4 regions of the Rhodococcus sp. MEB064 genome follow, and region 4 is predicted to be linked to each of the others. Evidence: predicted binding sites of a transcription regulator. Region 4 holds the regulator's gene; each other region holds the start of a gene.
The links. The regulator LexA, encoded in region 4, represses DNA repair genes until DNA is damaged. The targets are predictions, from matches to a motif close to CGAACANNTGTTCG.

Region 1 (4,043 bases), on a different contig from region 4:
GGCTGATGGGCCGTTCGCCTCGGTGGACCTCGCGGGTGACCGGATCCAGGGACAGATCGGCGAACGACATCACCTCGCTGTCCGGGCCCAGTTCACCCCCGGTGCGGCGCAGCAAGGCTCGCAGACGGGCGAGCAGTTCCTCCAACGCGAACGGCTTGGGCAGGTAGTCGTCGGCCCCGGCATCGAGACCGGCGACGCGCTCGGACACCGAATCGCGAGCCGTCAGCACCAGGATGGGCAGATCGTCGCCCGTGCTCCGCAGCCGCCGGCACACCTCGAGCCCGTCCAGACGCGGCATCATGACGTCCAGCACCAACGCGTCCGGCCGCTCGGCAGCCACCTTCTCGAGTGCATCGAGGCCGTCGGTGGCCAGGTCGACGGTGTATCCGTTGAAGGTGAGGGACCGGCGCAGGGATTCACGGACGGCACGATCGTCGTCGGTCACCAGAACTCGCATGGACCCAGTGTCACCCCGGTGACTGAGACGGTGCTGAGAGGGCACGGGAACAGGCTGTCAGCGGCGACCGAACAGACCGTCGACGAAGGCGACGGCGTCCGGCTGCGAGTCACGGAAGGTCTGGCTGTGGTCCCCCGGGTAGGTCTTGAAGGTCAGCGGCTCACCGTTCGCCGTCATCGCCGCGGCGAGCGACAGTGCCGACGGAGCGGGCACGTCGATGTCGCGCAGACCCTGTCCGATGAACACCGGCCGGTCGTAACCCGACGTCGGCACCCCCATGTAGTCGTTGAGCACGCCGTAGAGATTCGGGATCTGCGCCAACGGCCGCGACAACATCTCCCCCAGCTTCAGCCCTGCCACCGCGTCGTGGAACGGCATGGCGCACATGGTCTCCGCCGTATCCACCCACTGCTTGCCGAGCGGGGTGAGGTACGAGTCGACATCGATCTCCGGGTGCGCGCTGCGCAGTCCCGCGAGGATGTAGAAGACGTAGGAGGTGAGGCCGTCGGGAATCGCGACGGGCGGGACACCCGGGCCCAGCGGAAGAAGCGCCAGTTCGATGTTGGCGGGGACGCCGGTCCCCACGGCGCCGAGGTAGTCGAGCGACTCTCCCCCGTACTCGGTGGCGTATCGCGCGGTGGTCACGGCAGCGCCACCTCCCTGCGACTGACCGATGGCCACCCACCGGTTCGACAGGGACGGGTACAGCGCCCGCGCTGCGGTCACACTGTCGACGACGCTGTGAGCCTGCACCTTGCCGTCGAGGTATGCCATGACGCCGGGTGTGCCCAGACCGACGTAGTCCGTGGCGACGATCGCGTACCCCTTCTGCAGCCACGTGGAGAGGTAGGGGAAGTCCCGTTCCGGGAGAGTGGGTCCTACGACGGACGGCGCGCAATCGTCTCCGAGACCGGATGTGCCGTGCGCCCACGCGATGACCGGCCACCCACCCGCCGGCGCCTGGCCGGGCGGGAGGTAGACACCGCCGGTGCTCAGCGCTGCCTCGTCGCGCGGCCCCACGGACCAGTAGGTGATGCGTGCTGCGTCGACGCTGCCGGGAATCGGCGCCGGTGATGCGGACGAGCTCACCAGCGTTCCGGGAGTCGTGCCGTCCGCGTGCGCGACACCGACGAGCGAGAATGCGAGGGACATCGAGGCGGTCATGGTCACGAGCGCACGCACGAGGCGGCGGGAGCGGTTCGGCACGGCGTCACCGTACAACCCGCATCCGACGGACGTGCGTCGTTCTCGACCACTAGAACATACGTTCGAACACGGCTACGATCAGTGCCATGGACGACTCGGGTAGAACGCAGAGCGCGGTGAACGACAAGGTCCTCGAGCTGCGCGCGGTCGCCGACGAGCTCAGGGAACTCGACGATCATCGTGTCGCACTGGGAGACAGACTGGTCGACCTCGAACACTGGTTCCGACGCGTCGGCTGCGCGGAACTGTCGGATCATGCACTCGACGTCTTCGTCTCGCGGTACGTGGGCCGGGTCTTCGAGCTGGCCGACGGTATGCGGGAGTAACAGTTACCCGTCTACACGGATAGAAGTGACGTGCGTCGCCCGGTCCGGCGAGACGTGGGGTGCCCCTCACTTCGGTGAAAACGGACCTTCTGCGGGGAATCATGGTGTCAGCGAGATGAGTTCTCGCCAGTGCGGTTCAGGGGGATCCGCACTCGCTCGATGTGGAGGTAACACCATGATCGCTTTGACTCTCGTCGGTGTCACAGCACTGGCCGTCGCACTGCTGTCCGGGGGCCGCGACCTCGACTTCGCGGGCCGACAGACGTCGTACAGCTACCGCGCACGCTGACGTTCCACAGATTCGACTGCAGCACCTCGTCCGATGGGCGGGGTGCTGCTGTCGTCGGTAGTTCGTTGTGACCAGTCATATCGAACACACGTTCGAATAGCTGCTACTCTCAGTTCATGGAATCGGGGGATCCAGGGTCGGCCTGGCAGTCGCAGATGAGTCGCCGGGAGCAGGTGATGCCGTCGATCGCTGCCGCGACCGACGACCCCCGGGTCGCCGACGCACTCAGCCGTCTCGCCGACGCGGTGGCCGCCGTGCGAGCCCTCGACACCGCAACGGTCGGCAACGGGGATCGTCTGGCCCTCGTGTGCGCCGCGGAGAACATTCGGCGGATGCTGACCGGGGCGTCGCATACCTGGATCATGCAACTTGTCGAACAGTCCGGCTTCGATGCCGTGCTGGGCGCGATCGGGGCCGGCGGAGTGCCTCACGCACTGGCCTACATGCTGAGGATCAGCGGGAGAGAAGCATCGTCCCGTGTCGCCGTGGCGCGCGATCTGGCCCCCTCCACCACGATGGCCGGTCAGGTCGTCGCTCCCCCGCTGCCGCACACCGCCGCCGCGGCATCCGACGGTGCGCTGGCCGATGCGCACGTCTCGATCATCCGGAAGTTCCTGAGAGGGCTCCCGTCGTCTGTCGATGCACCTACGCGTGATGCCGCCGAACACGATCTGGCGCGGCTCGCTCGCACCGTGTCACCGGAAGAACTCACGGCCATCGCCCGCCGGCTCGGCGAGTACCTCGACCCGGACGGCAAGGAACCCGACGATCGCGATCGCGGACGCGAGCGGTTCATCGAGTTCGACCCGCAGCGCTCCGATTCCATGTCGACTGGACGCTTCTGCGTGGACGCGGTGCTGCGAGGGCTGCTCGAAGCCATTTTCGACAAGTACGCAGCACCTGGTGTGTGCCGCCCGGACGCTCTGCCGACCGACGGTCCCGTCGACCTGGACGAGACAGCGGAAGAGTCGGACCAGGACGACCAGGCGGAGCGGGACGACCAGGCGGAGCGGGACGACCAGGACGACCAGACGGAGCGGGACACGCGGAGCGTCGGCCAACGCCATCACGACGCGCTCGCATTCGTACTGTCCGACGCGCTGGCGTCGGGTCGACTCGGTCAGCACAACGGCATCCCACTGGCCGTGATCGTGACCGTCACGCTGGAAGAACTGGAACGCGCAGCCGGAATCGCGCTCACCGCAACCGGATCGATGATTCCGATCGCCGAGATAATACGACTCGCGGCGAACGCTCACCACTACCTGCACGTCTTCGACGGCGCGCGAGCGAGCACGATGCACTTCGCCAGGGCTCGCCGCTGTGCCAGTACGGACCAGCGACTCGCACTGTTCGCCCGCGACCGAGGATGCACCGGACCGGGATGCACCGCTCCGGCATCGAGGTGTGAGGCCCACCATGTCGACGACTGGGCGACCGGTGGACTCACCGACGTGGACGATCTCGCACTGGCCTGCGGGCTGCATCACCCACTTGTCGGCACCGGGCCGGGACAGTGGGAGACCACCGTCGCTCCCCCGGATCACGGACATCCGGGCACGATCCTCTGGCACCCGCCGGACACCATCGATCCCGAGAGACACGGAGTCTCCAACCACTACAACTTCCCGGAGCGTCATCTGGCCCCACCGACCGATGTCAGGACGGAGAATGCGCCGCCGTGAACTCGGCGATACGGGAAAGGGCCGGCTTCGGTGTGAAGTCTCGTTCGACGATGCCGAAATTCTGCTCGGTTTCGCCGAGG
Region 2 (4,043 bases), on a different contig from region 4:
CATCAACGTGCTGCCCACCGGCCGCAACTTCTACTCCGTCGACCCGAAGGCCGTGCCGTCGCGGCTGGCGTGGGAGACCGGCCAGGCGATGGCCGAGTCGCTGGTCGCCCGCTACCTGGCCGATCACGACGAGTACCCCCGATCCGTCGGTCTCTCGGTCTGGGGAACCAGCGCGATGCGCACCTCCGGCGACGACATCGCCGAGGTGTTCGCCCTGCTCGGAGTCCTGCCGGTATGGGACGAAGCGTCACGACGCGTCACCCACCTCGAGCCGATTCCTCTCGAAGAGCTCGGGCGTCCCCGCATCGACGTCACGGTGCGCATCAGCGGATTCTTCCGGGACGCGTTCCCCCACGTGCTGGCCATGATGGACGACGCGGTGCGCATGGTCGCCGGCCTGGACGAGACCGACGAGCAGAACTACGTGCGCGCGCACGCACAGGCAGATCTCGCGGAGCACGGCGACGACCGCCGCGCCACCACCCGCATCTTCGGCTCGAAGCCCGGTACCTACGGCGCCGGATTGCTGCAGTTGATCGACAGCAAGAGCTGGCGCAGCGACGAGGATCTGGCGCAGGTCTATACGACCTGGGGCGGCTTCGCGTACGGCCGTGGGCTCAACGGTGTGCCGGCGTCCGACGACATGCGGTCCTCGTACCGCCGCATCGCGGTGGCGGCGAAGAACACCGATACCCGCGAACACGACATCGCCGACTCGGACGACTACTTCCAGTATCACGGCGGCATGGTCGCAACCGTGCGTGCTCTCACCGGCACCGCACCGGAGGCGTACATCGGCGACAGCACTCGGCCCGAGTCCGTGCGCACCCGAACGCTGCACGAAGAGACCTCGAGGGTGTTCCGCGCTCGCGTCGTCAACCCGCGCTGGATGGACGCGATGCGGCGGCACGGCTACAAGGGCGCGTTCGAGATGGCGGCGACGGTCGACTATCTGTTCGGGTACGACGCCACCACCGGCGTCGTGCAGGACTGGATGTACGAGAAGCTCACGCAGGAATACGTCCTCGACGAGACCAACCGCAAGTTCATGTCCACGTCCAATCCCTGGGCACTGCATGGCATTTCGGAGCGTCTCCTCGAGGCGGTGGAGCGCGGGATGTGGGCAGAGCCTGATCCGGCGCTGTTGGCGGAGCTCCGATCGGTGTACCTCGAGACGGAAGGCGAGCTCGAGGGCGAGTGACGGCTTAGGCTGGCGGGCATGACCAATCCGTTCGGTGATGTCGGCACCGCGAAGTACGTTCTTCTGACCACGTTCACCAAGGACGGCACCCCGAAGCCGACACCCATCTGGGCGGCCCTCGACGGGGATCGGCTCCTCATGTGGACTCAGCGGGAGTCGTGGAAGGTCAAGCGGATCCGCAACACTCCCCGCGTCACGGTGGCCACCTGCGATCGCAGCGGAAAGAATGTAGGCCCCGCCATGGAGGCCGTCGCCGAGGTGCTCGACGACGCGGGTACCGCCCGCACACGCGACGTGGTGATCGAGAAGTACGGCATCACCGGACGCATCGCCGTCACGATGAGCTCCCTGTTCAAGGGCAAGAACAGCACTGTCGGTCTGGCGCTCCGCGTCGCCTGACACCCGCAGCAGCTGTCGAGTAGACCTCACCGGACGTCTGCCGGTTCCCGCGGACACTCCATGTTCCCGGAGGAGTTGCAGCATCAGCGAGAACATGGAACGTCCGCGAGAAGCTGAAGGCCCTCGATTCGAACATGTGTTCGAGTTTCTTTCGGTGGGGTGGGTTACTGTGTGGTCAGGTCGTCGGGGGGCGACCTGATCGGGCATCACCGGGGGGTGAATTCGTGTACGACGCAACAGTTTCCGTCGATGTATTGGTGTCGGCGAAGGTCGACGCCCAAGCCTCGTTCGCCCGTACCGTCGCCGCGTCGTGCTCCTACATCCACGAGGAATCCCGGCGCCCCGCGGTGCTCGGGCCGGGTGGGGTGTTCGACGCCGATGCCGCCGAGGCGTGCGCGGTCGCCGAAGTCGCGTCGGCGCTGTCGGTGTCCACCGGGACGGTCACCGAGTGGCTGTTCCTGACCCGTACCGCCCGGCCGGCGGTGCAGGAAGCGTTCGATGCGGGCCGGTTGGCGTACACAGCGTTCCGCACGGTCTGCCGATCACTTGCCGGGGTCCCGAACGCCACCGAAGCATTACTGCAGCGGGTGATCGCTGCCGCATCGAGGTGCACCCCGGGTGCGGTCGCGTCGGCGATCGACCGGATCCTCGCCGACTTCAACGCGGAGTGGCACCGGGTTGTCCGGGAGCGGGCGGCGCTGGAGCGGGCGGCGACGGTGCGGAAGCTGCCTCGCGGTCAGGCGGAGGTGATAATCCGTGGTCCGGCGGAGAAGGTCGCCGGAATGTGGCGGAACATCACTGCTGCTGCGCGGGGAGTGACCGATCCGACGTCGCTGCCGGCGCGGCTGTTCGACGCCGCGCACGCACTCTTGACCGGAACCGTCTCGGGTACGCCGGCCAACCATGCCGTCATCGTTCTCGACGCCGCCACCGCAGCCGGGTTGGCGGGCGAACCCGGCCACCTGGTCGGCTGGGGATCGGTCCCTGCCGATGTGGCCCGCAAGATTGCTGGGGATGCGACGTGGCAAGGGCTCCTCACCGCCGCGAGAGTTCCTGAACCGCGGGCGGGATGCAGTTGCCCATGCCCGCAGCATGACGCACCGATAGACACCGAACCACCCGACCCGCCGGGGCCGATCCAAGAGCGAGAAGTTCGCCGCACCCGCCGCATGCCAGCAGGCTGGACACCGACTACGGGGAAACTGGGAAGCACGAAAGCCAGGAAGGTCAGGGAGCAGGTCGAGTACCTCCGCACGCTCCCACCGTCAGCGTTGGACCGTGCCGTCGAGAATCCTGACGGTCACGGGGGTTTCGTCGTGCCTCCGGACGGGGCACTGGTCTACCGGCCGTCGGAGGCGGTCGCGGCGCTGGTGACTGCGCTGTATTCGACGTGCGTACATCCGGGGTGCGCCGTGCCCAGCGAGGACTGCGACCTCGACCACGTCGTCCCGTTCGACCACACCGACCCACAGAGGGGCGGCTGGACCGTCACGGGCAACCTCGAACCCTTGTGCCGCCGGCACCATGGGCTGAAAACTCGGAGACAGTGGCACTACCGCATGCTCCGCGACGGCATCGTCCACATCCGCGACTCCCACGGCAACGACTACCTCACCGCACCCGGCGAATGAACCGACTACTGAGCCTCACTGACGGAGGACATGTGGAAGTCCGGGACCCGCAACGGGGGCATCGCCGCGCGGGTGAACCAGTCCGACCACTCACGCGGCAGGGTGGGCACTGTCGTGCCCGCCTCCGTAGCGCGCCGCAGCAGATCCAGCGGGCTCTCGTTGAAGCGGAAGTTGTTGACAGCAGCGGTCACTGCACCGTCCTCCACGAGGTACACGCCGTCCCGGGTCAGACCGGTGAGCAACAATGTCGTGGGGTCGACCTCGCGGATGTACCAGAGGGTGGTCAGCAGCAGCCCCCGCTCGGTGCGCGCGACCATGTCGTCGATGGAACCACCCGAGCCGCCCGTCATGATCAGGTTGTCGCCCGGAGCTGTTGCAGCGGTACCGAATTCGACCGCAGCGGAACGCGGATACGTCAACGAGGTGATGGCGCCGTCCCGGAGCCAGTCGACACGGTCGGCGCTCATGCCGTTGTCGAACACCGATACGGAGTCGCTCGACGAGCCCGTCACGACGAACGGTGCGTACTCGAGGCCGGGCTCGGCCGGGTCGGAGTACATGGTCAGACCCAGCGTCCCCAACTGCTCGCCGATCCGCGTGCCGCCGGGGGCCGACAGGGCTGTTCGCCCTTCGTGAGCCCCGCGGCCTTCCATCGTCCACATCAGGTCGATCATCAGATCGGCCACCGCGGACGGCGGGAGCAGCGTCTCGTACCGTCCGGCAGGCAATTCGACTCTGCGAGCGGACCAGTCGAGCCGGCGAGAGAGTTCCGCCAGCGCCGCATCCATGTCGATATCGACGAAGTCCCGTGT
Region 3 (4,043 bases), on a different contig from region 4:
GTTGGCCACCTGCGCCGCGTACCCGCGCCCGTACTTGGCGTAGACGTGCTGGATGGCTTCTTCACGACGGTCGGATTCGATGTCCACGTCGATGTCGGGTGGGCCGTCGCGCTCGACGGAGAGGAAACGTTCGAACAGCAGACCATTGCGCACGGGGTCGACGTTGGTGATGCCGATGGCGTAGCAGACCGCCGAGTTGGCCGCGGATCCTCGTCCCTGACACAGAATGTCGGCTCGTTTGCAGAAGTCGACGATGTCGTGGACCACCAGGAAGTAGCCGGGGAAATCCAACTCGGTGATGACGGCGAGTTCGCGGTCGATCTGGGCGTAGGCCACAGGTTCGTCCTCGCGTCGACCGTAGCGTCGCTCGGCTCCGCGCATCGTCAGCTCGTGGAGCCACGTGATCTCGGTGTGGCCCTCCGGTACGTCGAACGGCGGCAGCTGCGGCGCGATGAGGTGCAGGTCGAATGCGCACTCCTCCCCCAGTGCCGCGGCATGGGACACGGCGGTGGGATACGCCGAGAACAGCTGCGCCATTTCTGCGCCGGAGCGCAGGTGCGTCCCACCCAGCGGCGGAAGCCAACCCGACGCGTCGTCGAGACTGCGGCGCGAGCGCACCGCCGCCATCGCCATGGCCAGTCGGCGACGGCCGGGCCGCGCGAAGTGCGCCGACGTGGTGGCGATGACGGGCAGCGACAACCGCTGGGCCAGTTCCGCGAGGACGTCGTTGCGGTCGTCGTCCTCCGCGATTCCCTGACGGGTCAGCTCCACCGTGACCCGATCCCGACCGAACCTGTCGACGAGTTCCCGTAGTGCCTGCTCTGCCGCCGCCGGCCCACTCTCGGTCAGCGCACGCCGCACACTGCCCTTCCTGCACCCCGTCAGGATCTGCCAGTGCCCGCCCGCCGCGTCGGCCAGCGCATCGATGTCGTAGCGCGGACGCCCCTTCTCGCCCCCGGCGAGATGCGCGGTGGCGATCTCCCGGGAGAGCCGTCGGTAGCCTTCCTGCCCGCGAGCGAGTACCAGCAGATGAGTTCCGTCCGGATCGGCTGCGCCGGTGCGCGATTCGGTCGGCATACCCGTCTCCCCCAGGGAGAGCTCGGAGCCGAACACCGTCTTCATGTCCAGCTCGCGCGCCGCTTCGGCGAAGCGCACGACGCCGTACATGCCGTCGTGATCGGTCAGCGCGATGGCGTCGAGACCCAGCCGAACTGCTTCCTCGACCATCTCCTCCGGCTGGGAGGCTCCGTCGAGAAAGCTGAACGACGAATGCGCGTGCAGCTCGGCATAGGGGACGGTGTTCTTCGGGCGCACCACCGCGCCTTCGTACGGATCCCGCTTCCGCGACCAGGCCGGACTGTCACCGCCGTCGCCCGCGGCCAGTGGATCGATGACACGGGGCTTTCCCGAGAGCAGCCGCTCCATCTCGGTCCAGCTGGGCGGTCCGTCGTTCCATCCCATGACGCACCCTCATTCGTTCGAACGTATGTTCCCATTGGACCACCACGTCCGCCCCGGCGGCAAGTCGACGAAACCGTGGTCCGGCCCGGAACCGCACCCTCACGGGGACGTCCGGTACGAAAGGTGCCGAATGGTCCGCTTCCGTTGCACACTGACGTGGAAGCGACCATCGACGACGACAAGGACATGCCGTGCGAATGCTCACCCGCACCATCCTCGGCGCAGCAGCCGTGATCCCTCTGGCCCTCGCCACTCCCGGTCTCGCAGCCGCGGCGGAACCCACCGACGTCACGTACGCGTTCGCTGTCGACGGCACGTCCGTTACCAACACCATCACCTCCGCTGCAGACGGCACCCTCAGCTGCGCCACGTCGTTGGCACCCGCACCGGGCGGTGTTCTGCCGCCGCTGGAGGACATTCTCGGACCCGGTCAGACCCTCTACGACAGCGGCGACATCGAACCCGGCACGTCGACCCAGACGGTGTCCGACGTGCCTCCCGGCTCGTACGTCGTGCTGGCCACCTGCGCGCTCCGCGACGGCGACACGACCGAGGCGATGTGGGTGTCCGACTACCCCGGCTTCGCGGAGTACATGGCCACGGTGTTGCCCTGGACCGTGTACACGGTCCAGCAGGCGTCGACGGTGATCACGGTGCCGGAGGCAGCACCGGAACCGGCTTTCCCGTCGCTCGACGACCTTGCGGAGGCCTTCGGCAGCTGACCGTTCTCCGGGTTTGAGGACCGGACTAATCGGGCAATTAGCTGCGATGTTCCCCTCCGTTTCTCCGACGCCCACCGACGACCATGCGCCTACAGCCACCGTCTTCGCGCCGTCTCCGCTGCTGACCATCACCGTGGACACAGCTCCCAACGGCGACCAGGAACTGCACATCCACGCCGGTGGCCAGGGACATTGGATCGCCCGCATGGCCACCAACCTCGGCATGGACGTGACGCTCACGGGCGCGTTCGGTGGCGAGAGCGGTGGAGTGCTGCGCGACCTGATCCACCGCGAGGGCATCACCGTGCGGGCCATCGACATCGGCCACGAGTCCGGTTCCTACATCCATGATCGACGCGACGGTGAGCGCACCGAGGTCGCGACCGTCGATCCCCCGCACCTGCCGCGTCACGCTCTCGACGACCTGTACGGCATCACGCTCGAATGCGGCGCGTCGTCCGACATCGTCCTGCTCGGTGGACCGCACACCGAATCCGTCGTCCCTGCCGACTTCTACCGTCGACTCGCCTCGGATTTCCGGTCACTGGGCAAGCCCGTCGTGGCCGATCTGTCCGGCCCCACGATGACGGCAGCGCTGCAGGGTGGCCTGACCGTGCTGAAGATGAGCCACGAGGACCTGATCGAGGACGGCCGCGCCGACTCCGACGACCCGGATGCCCTGATCGACGCGATGCGGGCACTGCACGACGAGGGCGCCGACACCGTCGTCCTGTCCCGAGCCGCCGATCCGGCGCTCGCGCTGGTCGACGGAGTCGTCCTCGAAGTGGTGACACCGGGCCTCGAGCAGACCGATCACCATGGCGCCGGCGACTCGATGAGCGCCGGCATCGCCACCGCACTGGCCCGCGGGAAGTCGATGGAGGAGGCGCTGCGGCTGGGCGGTGCAGCGGGAACGGCGAACGTGACCCGCAAGGGATTGGGTACAGGACAGCTGGGGCTGGTCGAGACTCTCACTGCCGCGGTGGACGTCAGACCCTTCCGGCCCTGATCTCTCACAGCAGGAGGACATCGACGTGCTCGCACTCATCACCAACGACGACGGCATCGACAGCCACGGCATCGCGGTTCTCGCCCGAGTGGCCGTCGACGCCGGACTCGACGTCGTGGTCGCCGCACCTCACGAGGAACGCAGCGGCGCCAGTGCCTCGCTGTCGGCGCTGCAGAATCGTGACCAGCTCGTCTTCTCGCGTGCCGCCGTCGCCGATCTCGATGTCGACGCCTACGCGGTGCAGGCGTCGCCGGCCATGATCGCCTTCGTGGCGACGCGCGGCGCCTTCGGTCCGCGCCCCGATGTCGTGCTGTCCGGCATCAACCACGGACCCAACACCGGGTCGGCCGTCCTGCATTCGGGAACCGTCGGCGCCGCTCTGACGGCGCTCACCCACGGCGTTCCGTCGATGGCCTTCTCACTGGCGGGCCTGGACACCGCCTCGCTCGCAGCGCCGGCGGACATCCACGACAGGGTGGCGCACGAGGCGAGGACCGACGTGACGACGTGGGACACCGCGCGGCTGGTGGCGCGGCAAACACTCGAGTGGTTCCTGGAGCATCGGTCCTCCGAGTGGGTGCTCAACGTCAACATCCCGCCGGTCCCCCCGTCGGACCTCCGCGGCGTCCGGTCGGCAGAGCTCGCCGCTTTCGGCGCGGTCCAGGCCGAGATCGGTGAGAAGGACGACGAATTCGTGACCGTGCGTTTCGACGCCATCGCGGCAGCCGACGACGACGAGAGCGACGCCGGCCTGGTCGCACGGGGGTGGGCGACGGTCACGGCGCTACGCCCGCCGTCGGCAGTCGAGGTGGACACCACGTCCCTCACGCAGGCTCGGTGAGTCCAGGACC
Region 4 (4,043 bases):
CGACGATGTCCGTCAGCAGCTGGAGGGTCTGATCTTCCCCGGTTTCGTCTTCGAGACGGGCGAGTCCCATCTACGGCATCTCCCCCGCTACCTGCAGGGTGCGGAGCGCCGACTGAGAGCCCTTCCGTCGAGCGCCACTCGGGACGCCGCGGGCATGGATGCCCTCGATCGTGTCTACGCCGACTACGACGCACTCCTCGAAGCCGTATCGGACTCCGTCGCCCGTAGCGATGCGGTGCGCGACATCGCGTGGATGATCGAGGAACTGCGAGTCAATCTGTTCGCTCAGACTCTGGGAACCGCGTACCCGGTGAGCGAGAAGCGTGTCCGCAAGACCATTGCGGACGTTCGGCGCGCAGCCGGACGCTAGGTTGCGGGCTCGGCTTCGGGGACGTCCAGACCGGCACGGTGCCGACGGAGATCGTCGATCTCTCGCTCGAAGTCGTCGGCACTGCTGAACGAGCGGTAGACCGACGCGAAGCGCAGGTACGCCACCTCGTCGAGGTCTCTCAGCGGGCCGAGGATGGCGAGCCCTACCTCGTTGCTGGGGATCTCGGCGGACCCGGACGCCCGCACGGTGTCCTCGACCTGCTGGGCAAGAAGCACCAACGCGTCGTTGTCCACCTGGCGACCCTGGCAGGCACGACGGACACCCTTGATGACCTTGTCGCGACTGAACGGCTCACTGACGCCGCTGCGCTTGACCACGGACAGCACAGCGGTCTCGACCGTCGTGAAGCGTCGACCGCATTCGGGGCAGGATCGGCGCCGCCGGATCGCCTGGCCTTCTTCCGCTTCGCGCGAATCGACGACGCGCGAGTCGGGGTGGCGGCAGAACGGGCAGTGCATGGGTAAGCGACCCCTCGGTAGCACGGACAACTCGGACGCCGTGTCGGCATCCGACCTGTCGAGGATACCGCCAGGAGCAGACCGCGAAGTCGCCGCGTACCCCAGCGTCGTCACCGTCCGGTGACGACGCCCGCGTCGATCTGTTGGGAGACGGACGGCTGCGTCGGCGCGTCTGCCGATCGCATGTTGGCGAGCCCTACGAGCCCCAGAGCCGACACCGCTGTGATCAGCGCCACAGCAACCATCGACGCGAATCCGTGCGACCGATGGGTGCGGTGTTCGACCTGCGACACGCCCGGCGAACGACGCCGGTAGTCCGTCGCGCCCGCGTCGGGACGGCTCGAATCCCGCGGAGCGGTTCGGCGACGAACCGGTGTGCGGCCACGGGTCTGCGTCGACGCCCCCTGCGTCCGGGCGGGCACCTGGCCCCAGTAGGACTCGTCGTCGCAGGTCCAGCGATCGGAGACGGGAGAATCGAGATCGATGGACCGTGCGGTGTCGATGGTCAGAACGTCACTACGAGTCACTGCAACCACTCCTCGTGGATAGCCGGTGGCCTCCGCGACGCTCTCCCACCGAGGTGTTCGAACGTCGCACTCGACCACGCGTTCGAATGAACGCATGTTCGATGTATAGCAGGGCCCACCGACAAAGTGCATCGAACACGCGACACGAATCGAACAGGTGTTTGATCCGAAGGGTGTTTCGGTTTAGGTTCGACACACGCACCACGGACGTGACACCAGCATCATCTGCACCACGGAGCTGGTTGTTCCACCCGCATCCACCGATGGAGGTATCTCGATGAAGGACGACAGCTCATCCGGCTCGGCTGGAGGGCGCACGACCGCTGGCGGTTCCGCCACCACGGCCGACACCGACTCGGGTCTCACCGAACGTCAGCGGCGCGTTCTCGAGGTGATCCGTGCGTCCGTCACCGAGCGCGGGTATCCGCCCAGCATCCGCGAGATCGGCGATGCGGTCGGCCTGACGTCCACGTCGTCGGTCGCCCATCAGCTCCGCACCCTCGAGCGTAAGGGCTTCCTTCGACGCGATCCCAACCGTCCCCGTGCAGTCGACGTGCGACTGCCCGGCGAGAACGGGCGGCCCGAGACTGCACCTGCCGTCGCGCAGGACGACATGGTCGCGTCGGACACCACCAACCATCTCGACACGTCCACGTCGAACGGTGACGACGACCGTCTACCCGTGCCGACGTTCGTTCCCGTCCTCGGCCGGATCGCCGCCGGCGGTCCGATCCTCGCCGAGCAGGCTGTGGAAGACGTCTTCCCGTTGCCACGTGAGCTCGTCGGGTCCGGCTCTCTGTTCCTGCTGCGCGTCGTCGGTGAGTCGATGATCGACGCGGCGATCTGCGACGGCGACTGGGTCGTGGTCCGCCAGCAGAACGTCGCGGACAACGGCGACATCGTTGCCGCCATGATCGACGGCGAAGCCACGGTCAAGACGTTCAAGCGCACCGGTGGCGACGTGTGGCTGCTCCCCCACAACGACCTGTTCGAACCCATTCCCGGTAACGACGCCGTGGTCCTGGGCAAGGTCGTCACGGTGATGCGCAAGCTCTGATCCACGACAGACGAAAGCCGGCGCTGGACATCCAGCGCCGGCTTCGTCATGTTCGATGTGGTTACAGATCCAACCCGCGACCGATGATCTCCTTCATGATCTCCGTCGTACCGCCGTAGATGGTCTGCACACGAGAGTCCATGTACGCCTTGGCGATCGGGTATTCCTTCATGTAGCCGTAGCCACCGTGCAGCTGCAGGCACCGGTCGATGAGCTTGACCTGGTTCTCGGTGGTCCACCACTTGGCCATGGCGGCTTCCTGCACCGACAGCTCGTTCGCGTTGAGCTGCTCGATGTACTTGTCCACCATGATGCGGACGGCGGTCGTCTCGGTCGCGCACTCGGCCAACACGAAGCGCGTGTTCTGGAACTTGCCGATCGGCTTGCCGAACGCCTTGCGGTCCTTGCAGTACTGGATCGTCATCGCCAGCGCCGACTCCATCGCGGCAGCCGCGACGACGGCGATCGACAGACGCTCCTGAGGCAGGTTCTGCATCAGGTAGATGAAGCCCATGCCCTCCTCGCCGAGCATGTTGGCGGCGGGAATGCGGACGTCGGTGAAGCTGAGCTCCGCGGTGTCCTGCGCCTTCATACCGATCTTGTCGAGGTTGCGGCCGCGCTCGAATCCGGGCATGTCGCGCTCGACGACGAACAGACTGAAGCCCTGCGCGCCCTTCTCGGGGTCGGTGCACGCCACCACGATGATGATGTCGGCATTGATGCCGTTGGTGATGAACGTCTTCGAGCCGTTGAGCACCCAGTCGTCACCGTCACGGACGGCCTTGGTCTTGATGCCCTGCAGGTCGCTGCCGGTACCCGGCTCGGTCATCGCGATCGCGGTGATCAGCTCACCGGAGCAGAAGCCGGGCAGCCAGCGCTGCTTCTGCTCGTCGTTCGTCAGCTCGATGAGGTACGGAGCGACGACGTCGTTGTGCAGCGTGAACCCGATGCCGCTGTAGCCACCGGCCGTGGTCTCCTCGGTGACGATGGCGTTGTAGCGGAAGTCCTTGACCCCGCCGCCGCCGAACTCCTCCGGCACGGCCATGCCCAGGAAGCCCTGCTTACCGGCCTCGACCCACACACCGCGGTCGACGATGTTCTGGGTCTCCCACTCGGCGTGATGCGGCGCGACATGCTGCTCGAGAAATTTCTTGTACGAGCTGCGGAAGAGGTCGTGCTCTGCCTCGAACAACGTGCGCTTCATGGTTCTCCTCGTTAGGCGTACGGCGGATCTCACTCGAGAGTAGAACCCGAGTGCACGCTGGGTCGATGACCAGTGCGAGCACGTTCGGTGACTGCGGTGCCGCCGCCGGGCGGAGTTCGGTGCGGTGAGCCGCGGTATCCGCGGCTCAGCGCACCCAGCCGCCTCAGAACCCGAGCACCCACCGGTGCCCGACGCGCTCGGCGACGACACCGCCGCTGGTCGCCGACGCGAGGACACCGTCGAGCCGGTCACCGTCCCCGATCACCCGGAGGCGCACGTCGGACCCGTAGGCGACGTCGTCGACGACGAATCCGTGCACGCGCAGAACGCCCTCCACCCGACCGGCATCCGCATGGGACAAGGCCATCTCGAGAACGTCGACACGCGCGAGCTCGCCCACCTCCGC

Region 1: RU01_RS11755 (HNH endonuclease signature motif containing protein) is a predicted target of LexA. The motif match lies at 2,360-2,373, and genes of this name have one in related genera.
Region 2: RU01_RS16710 (HNH endonuclease signature motif containing protein) is a predicted target of LexA. The motif match lies at 1,730-1,743, and genes of this name have one in related genera.
Region 3: RU01_RS03470 (error-prone DNA polymerase) is a predicted target of LexA. The motif match lies at 1,480-1,493, and genes of this name have one in related genera.

What each region holds. Positions count from the first base shown of each region.
Region 1 is NZ_JXQS01000022.1:19,154-23,196, reverse strand. It holds gene RU01_RS11770 (response regulator transcription factor) at 1-457, opposite strand, end outside; gene RU01_RS11765 (lipase family protein) at 515-1,621, opposite strand; gene RU01_RS11760 (hypothetical protein) at 1,750-1,989, shown strand; gene RU01_RS11755 (HNH endonuclease signature motif containing protein) at 2,395-3,963, shown strand; gene RU01_RS11750 (beta-xylosidase) at 3,938-4,043, opposite strand, start outside.
Region 2 is NZ_JXQS01000037.1:54,790-58,832, reverse strand. It holds gene cobN (cobaltochelatase subunit CobN) at 1-1,201, shown strand, start outside; gene RU01_RS16715 (PPOX class F420-dependent oxidoreductase) at 1,220-1,600, shown strand; gene RU01_RS16710 (HNH endonuclease signature motif containing protein) at 1,825-3,231, shown strand; gene RU01_RS16705 (metallopeptidase TldD-related protein) at 3,237-4,043, opposite strand, start outside.
Region 3 is NZ_JXQS01000008.1:28,148-32,190, reverse strand. It holds gene RU01_RS03470 (error-prone DNA polymerase) at 1-1,461, opposite strand, end outside; gene RU01_RS03465 (hypothetical protein) at 1,659-2,183, shown strand; gene RU01_RS03460 (1-phosphofructokinase family hexose kinase) at 2,230-3,192, shown strand; gene surE (5'/3'-nucleotidase SurE) at 3,218-4,033, shown strand.
Region 4 is NZ_JXQS01000002.1:140,108-144,150, reverse strand. It holds gene hrpA (ATP-dependent RNA helicase HrpA) at 1-370, shown strand, start outside; gene nrdR (transcriptional regulator NrdR) at 367-849, opposite strand; gene RU01_RS01035 (hypothetical protein) at 960-1,376, opposite strand; gene lexA (transcriptional repressor LexA) at 1,654-2,433, shown strand; gene RU01_RS01025 (acyl-CoA dehydrogenase family protein) at 2,495-3,637, opposite strand; gene RU01_RS01020 (IMPACT family protein) at 3,801-4,043, opposite strand, start outside.